Regions from separate parts of the Eubacterium sp. CAG:161 genome, predicted to be linked through region 3. Evidence: predicted binding sites of a transcription regulator. Region 3 holds the regulator's gene; each other region holds the start of a gene.
What was found. The regulator HrcA, encoded in region 3, represses chaperone genes, less so after heat shock. The targets are predictions, from matches to a motif close to TGTTAGCACTCNNNNNNNNNGAGTGCTAACA.
Positions count from the first base shown of each region.

Region 1: Q5O30_RS04775 (Hsp20/alpha crystallin family protein) is a predicted target of HrcA. The motif match lies at 1,969-1,999, and genes of this name have one in related genera.
Region 2: groES (co-chaperone GroES) is a predicted target of HrcA. The motif match lies at 1,606-1,636, and genes of this name have one in related genera.

Region 1 covers NZ_HF991860.1:26,648-29,935, reverse strand. Annotated here, with positions in the region: gene Q5O30_RS04790 (ABC-F family ATP-binding cassette domain-containing protein) at 1-325, opposite strand, end outside; gene Q5O30_RS04785 (pyridoxamine 5'-phosphate oxidase family protein) at 355-828, opposite strand; gene Q5O30_RS04780 (hypothetical protein) at 852-1,028, opposite strand; gene Q5O30_RS04775 (Hsp20/alpha crystallin family protein) at 1,348-1,800, opposite strand; gene Q5O30_RS04770 (MarR family winged helix-turn-helix transcriptional regulator) at 2,277-2,753, shown strand; gene Q5O30_RS04765 (MATE family efflux transporter) at 2,762-3,288, shown strand, end outside.
Region 2 covers NZ_HF991871.1:27,663-30,950, forward strand. Annotated here, with positions in the region: gene Q5O30_RS06695 (Cof-type HAD-IIB family hydrolase) at 1-621, shown strand, start outside; gene Q5O30_RS06700 (DNA-3-methyladenine glycosylase) at 632-1,522, shown strand; gene groES (co-chaperone GroES) at 1,663-1,947, shown strand; gene groL (chaperonin GroEL) at 1,965-3,288, shown strand, end outside.
Region 3 covers NZ_HF991872.1:258,409-261,696, reverse strand. Annotated here, with positions in the region: gene Q5O30_RS09020 (MATE family efflux transporter) at 1-685, opposite strand, end outside; gene hrcA (heat-inducible transcriptional repressor HrcA) at 1,033-2,076, shown strand; gene grpE (nucleotide exchange factor GrpE) at 2,107-2,748, shown strand; gene dnaK (molecular chaperone DnaK) at 2,783-3,288, shown strand, end outside.

The sequences.
Region 1 (3,288 bases), on a different contig from region 3:
TTGTCATCATAGACTTAGCCTTTACCAATTCGTTTTCATTGGCATGATGATGTATCATGTTTTGAACACTTTCTAACACTGTATCCCCGTCATTAAACTTAGGATTTTGTGGCAGATAGTGAATCATCATATTTGATGCCTTTATTACCTCTCCCTCATCCGGCACTTCCAATCCTGCCATAATTTTCAGTAAGGTAGACTTACCTGTTCCATTTATTCCAATAACTCCTACTTTTTCCCCTTCATGAAGATAAAAGCTTGTGTTGTCAAATAATTTTCTTTCAGTATATGAATGTGTTATGTTTTCTAATGATAAAATATTCAATTTAGTTCCTCGCTTATATTATCCCTATTTTAGTGGATGTTGTTTCTTCTTTTTCCTGTCATGTCCTCAACCTCTAACTTGAAAACGGTTGTTACAGGTATCGGCTTTGTGTTAAAAACAAAATCCTCTGCATGATAATGTCTCATAAGTATTTTCAATGCTTCAAACTTATCTTCTTCAGCCACGAATTCAATTGTACCATGGCCTATAACACTTTCATATCCCATGGTACAGCTCATTCTCTCTTCATAAAGTATGAAATTATGGTCACAATCCATTTCAAATGTTACCTTATTGTTTTTTCTAATTAAATCCAGTTTCTTTCCTTCATTTGCACAGTGGAAATAAAGAGTCAGTTTCCCATCCTTTACCTCATGTCCAAAATTAAGTGGCACAATATACGGATACTCTCCATCATTTAATGCCAGCCTGCATGTATCACATTTTTTTACTATTTCCATCATTTCATCAAAATCTGTTATTTCTCTGTCTTTTCTTCTCATATCTGATTCTCCTTCTATTTTCCCTAAATGTTAATTATGACGTACTCTGATTTACATCCTGTCTTAAATTTTATTGCCCAATCGGAAATTCCCGATGTGACAACAAAATTGGTATTTTCCCTTTTTTCATAACCATAAACTCTGTCATCTAATCCCTGAACTAACTGTGTCATATCTTTTCTTCCGTTTTCCTTTTCCACCTCTTCAGAACGATCCTGTCGTCCAATTATATAAAGCTTCCCTTGAAAATTTTTTCTATAAATCCATATTTTCTGATTCTACTTGTTAAATATACCACTCCTGCTATAGATGCAACTAATAAAAAGATTAGCAATAATAACCACAGTATCATATCAATCGCCTTCTATTTCTTAATTTTAAACTATATTCAATTTTAGCCGAAATTTTTCTTATTGTAAACTCATTCTAACCCTGTTATTTGCCTTAATTTATGACGTAAAAAAGGAAGTGCCAAAGGCTTTTAAACCTTTGACACTCCCTTTTATTTTATGGAATGGATTATCCTTCAATTGCAATGTATTTGTTCTTTTCCTCAATTGGTTTATTTTCCGCTTTTGGAACGCTAAATGATAAAATACCATTTTCATATTTAGGATGTATATCCTCTACTGTAACGTGGTCACCTACATAAAAGCTTCTGCTCATGCTGCCTGCATAACGTTCACGTCTTAAGTAGCTGCCCTTCTTATCCTTTTCGTCTTTGTCTAATCCCTTAGCTGCACTAATTGTTAAGACTCCGTCTTCTAATTTAACTTTGATTTCATCTTTCTTAAATCCCGGAAGATCTATATCCACTTCATATCCATTTTCTGTATCCTTAACATCTGTCTTCATTAAGTTCTTTGCATGTTTACCATACAATTCCTTATCTACATCCTCAAATGCAGGGAATGCAAAATCATTCATAAAATCATCAAATAAGTTTTCTCCAAAAATACTAGGCATCATCATAAGTCATGTCTCCTTTCAAAATATAATTAAAAAATTTTATTTCGACACTATCGGAGAAATCCGAGGTGTTGTTGACTTGAACTTAAGGCTCTGCGACCAGGAATCTTGAACTCATATTCTTGACTTCTTATGTCTCTTCCTTTGTTCTGACTATGTTATAGCTCTTTTTGTTAGCACTGTCAAGAGGTGAGTGCTAATTTTTTTGTGAAAATTTTGTGAACGCTAACAACCATGCAAAATGGTAAAATAACGTCCTGCAAGTGAACTTGCGAGGACGTTTATTTTTCTCTTATTCTTTTTGCAAATTATTCATCCACTTCTTTACCAATTCTACTTCAGATTTTTACTAATATTATTTTGCCCTACTCAAATTTTTGTGGCAACAAAATTTGCTTATATCTTGTACTTGACACAAGTCCGATTTCGTACTATGCTGTTAAGTACGAAATCAGACTTGTAGGAGTGATTTATAATTTATGAATACAAAAAATATTAAAAAACCTGAAATGAGCCCCGCTCTTTTGGAATCAAATAAATTATTTAAGGAATTTAATAACATCTATCACGATGCCGCCCTAAAACTTGGAATATCCAACAGTTCACTAGACATACTATATTCAATCTGCGAGTTAGGAGACGGTTGTCTTCAACGCGATATAAGTAAGAGTACATTTATTCCCAAACAGACAATTCATTCTTCTATTCGTTCACTGGAAAAATTAGGATACATTTATTTAAGCAACGGTAAAGGACGAAACATGCACATAAACCTTACTGATGCCGGAAGGGATTATATTAAGGAGACGATTTACCCTATTATTACTTTAGAAAATGAAGCCATTTCAAGTCTTACGGAAGATGAGCGACGTCAAATGCTTATTTTGCAAAGCAAACATATAACAGCCCTTAGAGAAGCATTTAACAAAATTAAGAACCACGAGGAGGCGGAATAGAGATTAAAATGAGTACTCAATTATCAGAACATTTCACATATTCAAAACTGCTTAGATTTGTTATTCCACCTATTATTATGATGATATTTACGTCTATTTACAGTGTGGTTGACGGCTTATTTGTATCTAATTATGTGGGAAAGACTGCCCTTGCCGCCATAAATCTTATCCTTCCATTTATCATGGCAATATCAGCCCTTGGATTTATGATTGGAACAGGAGGAAGTGCCATTGTGGCTAAAACTCTGGGAGAAGGTAATAAAAAGAAAGCCAATGAGTATTTCTCGCTTTTAGTTTATGTAACAATTATATTTGGTATTTTACTTGCCATTATAAGTTTTTTCCTTATTCCACCTATTGCCAAAGCTCTAGGTGCAACAGGAGAACTTTTAAATAACTGCATACTATACGGCCGGCTGTCCCTTATTTCCATAACAGCCTTTATGCTTCAAAATGTTTTTCAAAGTTTCTTTGTTACTGCGGAAAAGCAAAAGCTGGGATTGGGTGTCATAATAGCTGCCGGAGTTACCAATAT
Region 2 (3,288 bases), on a different contig from region 3:
GGATTTCGGGATATTGTAGCCGGTGCCGGAACATATGTGGAAATTGGTGGTAAGGAGCTATATTGCAATACCATTAATAATAATGAGGCAAGAAGAGTAATAGATGGCTTTGTAAGAAATGGCTTTGTTCCGGTGGCTGAAGGAAGAGACAACATTTATATTGGAAGGGATATCAGTGATTTAACTGAAACCACAAAGCATGTATATAATGTTTACAGAGAAAGTATGGGGGATTTTATATTAAGTACAGATGAAAGTGAAATAAATGTATCTAAGGTAAGTGCATTATTTACTAATCACAGTAATCCTGAGGGAATGATAAAGGAATTTGAAAATGATTACACCATTATATCTCATCAGCATAGTTTATTGGAGTTAGTTCCAAAGGGATATAATAAAGCTGTGGGAATTGAAAAATTAATTAAAGCATTAAACATTCCATGGGAAAACACATATGCTTTCGGTGACAGTTTAAATGACATTGACATGCTAAAATATGTTAAGTATGGCTGTGCCATGGGAAATAGTGATGATGCCATAAAGGAAGCTACAAAGTATCATACTTCTGACTTTGATAAGGGTGGAATATATGAGGCATTAAAAAAATTTGAATTAATATAAAGGATGTAATATGAGAATACTGAAGGATAAAAATAATATAATAATAAAGGAAATTAGTGATTTTGATTTACAGCAGACCTTAGAATGTGGACAATGCTTCAGATTTTATAAACAGGATGAACAGGATTATGTTGTAGTAGCCTATGGCAGGCTTTTACATATAATGGAAAAGGATAACAACCTTGTTTTTCTTAATAAAACAATTAAGGAAGTTGAAAATATATGGATACCATACTTTGATTTAAACAGAGATTATGAAAAAATTAAGGAGTTTCTTCTGAAAAGTGATGAAACCTTAGAGCCTGCGATAAAAGAAAAAAACGGCGTAAGGATTCTTAATCAGGAGTTTGTGGAAACATTAATATCCTTTATAATTTCCCAAAATAAGCAGATTCCCCATATAAAACATATTGTGAAAACAATCAGTGAGAATTTTGGTGACTATTTAGGGGAGGTAAATGGAGAAAAATACTATTCCTTTCCTAATATGAAACAGTTAAGCAATATTACCGAGGCAGATTTCAGGGAAATGAAAACAGGTTTTAGGGCACCTTATTTGTCAGACGCAGTTAAGAAGCTTTCTACAGGCATCATAAACGAAAAAGAAATTAGAATGTTAAAGGAGGAAGATGCCAGAAAGAAACTAATGGAAATAAAGGGAGTTGGTGAAAAAGTTGCTAACTGCGTAATGCTTTTTTCGTTGGGATACAGGCAGGCATTTCCTATTGATGTGTGGATAAAAAGAATTATGGAGACTTTATATTTTAACGGAAAAGATACCTCAAAGGAGATAATAGGAAAATGTGCTAAGGAATTATATGGAGAATATGGTGGCTACGCACAACAATATCTGTTTTGTTTTGGAAGAGATAATAAAGTTGGAAAAAACAAAAATGAATAGAATATTTATTTTGTTAATAAATTGTAAAAATATAACATTAGGTATTGCATTAATCAAAAAAAGTGTTACTATTATTGTTAGTTGATTAGCACTCATATATGTGGAGTGCTAACAAGAAATGTTATTATGGAGGTTAAAAAATGAAATTAATACCATTAGCAGATAGAGTAGTTTTAAAGCAGTCTACTCCGGAAGAAAAAACAAAATCAGGAATTATATTGACAAGTACATCTCAGGAGAAGCCACAGCAGGCAGAAGTTATTGCTGTAGGTCCCGGTGGAGTTGTAGACGGTAAAGAAGTTGTTATGAATGTTAAGCCTGGAGATATGGTTATCTTTTCAAAGTATGCAGGCAATGAAGTTAAATTAGATGATGAAGAATATATAATTGTAAAACAGTCAGATATTCTTGCAATCGTTGAATAATTTTGGAGGTAATTAATATGGCAAAGGAAATAAAATATGGCGCTGAAGCCAGAACTGCTCTTGAAGCAGGTGTAAACCAGTTAGCAAATACAGTAAAGGTTACATTAGGACCAAAAGGAAGAAACGTTGTTCTTGATAAATCTTTTGGCGCACCACTTATTACAAATGATGGCGTAACAATTGCAAAGGAAATAGAACTTGACGATTCATTTGAAAACATGGGAGCACAGCTTGTAAAGGAAGTTGCTACTAAAACAAACGATGTAGCAGGTGACGGTACAACAACAGCTACAGTTTTAGCTCAGGCAATGATTAATGCCGGAATGAAGAACTTAGCTGCCGGTGCTAATCCTATTATTTTAAGAAAAGGAATGAAGAAAGCAACAGATGTAGCAGTTGATGCTATTGCTGATATGAGCAGTGTTGTAACAGGAAAGGAACAGATTGCAAAGGTTGCAGCTATTTCTGCCGGTGATGAGGAAGTTGGTAACATGGTAGCAGATGCCATGGAAAAGGTTTCTAACGATGGCGTTATTACAATAGAAGAGTCAAAAACAATGAAAACTGAATTAGACCTTGTTGAAGGTATGCAGTTTGACAGAGGATATATTTCAGCATATATGGCTACAGATATGGATAAGATGGAAGCTACACTGGATGATCCATATATCCTTATTACAGATAAGAAAATCTCTAACATTCAGGAAATCCTTCCTGTCTTAGAGCAGATTGTTCAGTCAGGAGCTAAACTTCTTATTATTGCAGAAGATGTTGAAGGTGAAGCCCTTACAACACTTATTGTAAATAAGCTTCGTGGAACATTTAACGTAGTTGCAGTTAAGGCACCTGGATATGGTGACAGAAGAAAAGAAATGCTTAAGGATATAGCAATTCTTACCGGTGGTCAGGTTATTTCAGAAGAATTAGGTTTATCTCTTGCAGATACAAAGATTGAAGATTTAGGTAGAGCAAAATCTGTTAAGGTTGCAAAAGAAAATACCATAATCGTTGATGGCCTTGGTAATTCAGATGAAATTGCAGCAAGAGTTGCCCAGATTAAAACCCAGATAGAAGAAACCACATCAGAATTTGATAAAGAGAAACTGCAGGAAAGACTTGCTAAGCTAGCAGGTGGTGTTGCAGTTATCAGAGTTGGTGCTGCTACAGAACCTGAAATGCAGGAAAACAAACTTAGAATGGAAGATGCATTAAATGCTACAAGAGCTGCCGTAGAAGAAGGTATTATAGCAGGTGGTGGTTCAGCATACATTCACGCATCAAAGAAGGTTGCTGAGTTAGTTAATACATTAGAAGGTGATGAGAAGACAGGTGCTTCTATTA
Region 3 (3,288 bases):
TTATAAGATATCCACATTCAACAAATCTTGACATAACTGTTGCAATGGCAGCACCTATGACTCCCAGTTTTGGAAAACCAAGTAAACCGAATATTAAAAGAGCATTGAAAACAAAGTCAACAATAACGGCTAAAAGTCCTGCTATCATAGGAACCATGGTTTGACCGGCTTCCTTAAGGGTTGTGCTATAGCAATTTGCCACTACAAAAGGAATAATACTAAAAAGCATGATGTATAGATAATCCCTGGCATATTTAAATGTAGCATGGATATTTCCGGAAGCCCCACCTTCATGCAGGAACATATTAATTAAAGGTTCGTGGAGAATAATTAAAACACACATGCTTATGGCAATAATAAATATTCCTATAATTAATTTCATTCTAAATACATTTCTGGCACCATTATGATTATTCTGACCGAAATATTGGGCAGAAAAAATTCCCGCTCCGGACATTCCACCAAAAACTGCCAGATTAAACACAAAAAATAACTGGTTAATAATGGCAACACCGGTCATCTGGTCTGTTCCGATTTTTCCTACCATTACATTATCAAGCATAGCAACAAAGTTAGTAAGAAGATTTTGAATAACAATAGGCAGTGCAATAGCCATAATCATTTTGTAAAAAGCTTTGTCGCCAAAATATTTTGTTCTAAAAGTCTGTTTTCCTTCCGCAACCATTAAAATAACCTCATCTCATTAAATAATTTAAATAAAAACAGCAATAAATAACTGTATAAAATAATCACAATAATTAATTGCAATAGGTAGTAGAATAACACATGATTCCACTACAATCAATATAAAAATATAAATTAATTTTATAGTTTTAAGATATATTGGTAATGTGCATTATTATAATAGAAGAAAAACTTAAAATAGTGGCGTTAAAAATGTTTACAATTTATTAACAAATCTTTTTTAATAAAATTGTTGACAAAGTACTTTGATAGTGATATTTTAGTGTCAGATGAAATATTAGCACTCGAAACTAATGAGTGCTAATAAATCAAAGAAAGGAGATGCTTATGGAACTTAGTGATAGAAAAGAAAAGATTTTAGATGCTATCATCAGAAGCTACTTAGAAACAGGCGAGCCGGTAGGTTCCAGAACCATTTCCAAGAACACTGATTTGAATTTAAGTTCAGCTACCATTAGAAATGAAATGTCTGACTTAGAAGAGATGGGATACATTATCCAGCCCCATACATCGGCAGGACGTATTCCTACAGATAAAGGTTACAGATTTTATGTGGACAATATCTTAAAGGATAAGATGTCTGAGTTAGATGAAAGAGAAAAGAAGGTAACTGAAAAAGAAGATTTGTTAATTGAGAAGGTTGATAAGGTTGAGACATTACTTCAAAATATGGCAAAGGTATTAGCAAATAATACTAATTATGCCACCATGGTATCCGCACCGAAGTCTCAGGAGAATAAAATCAAGTTTGTTCAATTATCAGTAATTGATGAAAATCAGTTGTTATGCACTGTTGTTTCTGACAAGAATCACGTAGTTAACAGAATTATAAAGATTACACAGCAGATTAGTCAGGAAATGATAGTGAGACTGAATGTGGCACTTAACACTGTTTTGGCAGGTTTGTCATTAGAAGAAATCAACTTAGGAGTTATTTCCACATTAACATCTCAGGCAGGAGAGTTTGAGGGATTGGTTAATGAAGTGTTAAAGACCATTACGGAAGCTATTGCTACAGAGGCACAGATGAAGATTTACACATCAGGTGCCACTAATATTTTTAAATATCCTGAGCTTAGTGATAAGGAAAGAGCCAGCCAGTTACTTACAACATTAGAAGAAAAGTCACAGCTGACGGAACTTATTAATGAAAGTGATGAGGAAACAGGCATTCAGGTATATATAGGTAGTGAGAGCCCGGTTAAGTCCATGAAGGATTGTAGCGTTGTCACGGCAACATACGAGCTTGAAGATGGATTTAAAGGAACTATCGGTATTATAGGACCGAAGCGAATGGACTACGAAAAGGTTGTTGAAACTTTAAGAACTGTTAAAGAACAGTTAAGTGAGACTTTTAAAGATGATAATTAGTATAAAGTTTTAAGAAAGGATGATTATCCGATGCAAAAGGAAAATAAAGATTTAGATGAGAACCTTGAAAAAGATGTGGCAAATGAAGAAACTACAGAGGAAGTAAAGGAAGAATCTAAAAAAGAAGAAAAGTCACAGGATGCAAAAGCACAGGATGTGGCAGAGGAAAAGCAGGATGCATCAGACAAGAATGAAAATCCTGATAAGAAAAAAAAGCGTGGCTTAAAGAAGAAGGACAAAAAAGACCAGCAGATAGAGGAACTTAATGATAAGTACCAGAGATTATTTGCAGAGTTCCAAAACTTCAGAAGCCGAAGCGAAAAGGAAAAGGCAGCAATGTTTGAAACAGGTGCCAAATCTATTATAGAGAAGATACTTCCTATAGTAGACAACTTTGAAAGAGGAGTTGCAGCACTTAGTGAAGAAGATTTAGAGTCACCTGTAGGACAGGGAATGAATCTTATTTATAAACAATTACTTTCAACTCTTGATGAAATGGGAGTTACAGCTATTGAAGCCGAAGGAAAGGAATTTGACTCTGACCTTCACAATGCAGTAATGCATGAGGAAAACGATGAACTTGGTGAAAACATTGTTTCTCAGGAACTGCAGAAAGGCTATAAATATAGAGATACTGTTATTAGACACAGTATGGTAAAAGTTGCAAATTAACTAAAGTTTTATGTTATTTTAGGAGGAAAATAAAATGGGAAAGATTATTGGTATTGATTTAGGAACAACAAACTCATGTGTAGCTGTTATGGAAGGTGGAGAACCTACAGTTATAACAAATGCAGATGGAGCAAGAACAACTCCTTCAGTAGTTGCTTTTAAAAAAGATGGTGAAAGATTAGTTGGTGAGCAGGCTAAACGTCAGGCAGTAACTAATGCAGAAGGTACAGTATCATCAATTAAGAGACATATGGGTACAGATTATAAAGTTACTATTAACGACAAGTCTTATACACCACAGGCTATTTCAGCTATGATTCTTCAGAAGTTGAAAGCTGATGCAGAAAGCTATCTTGGTGAAAAAGTTACAGAAGCAGTTATAACTGTTCCGGCATATTTCAATGATGCTCAGAGACAGGCTACAAAGGATGCAGGTAAGATTGCAGGTCTTGATGTTAAGAGAATTATCAACGAGCCTACAGCAGCAGCTTTGGAGCCTACAGCAGCAGCTTTGGCTTATGGTCTTGATAATGAAAAAGA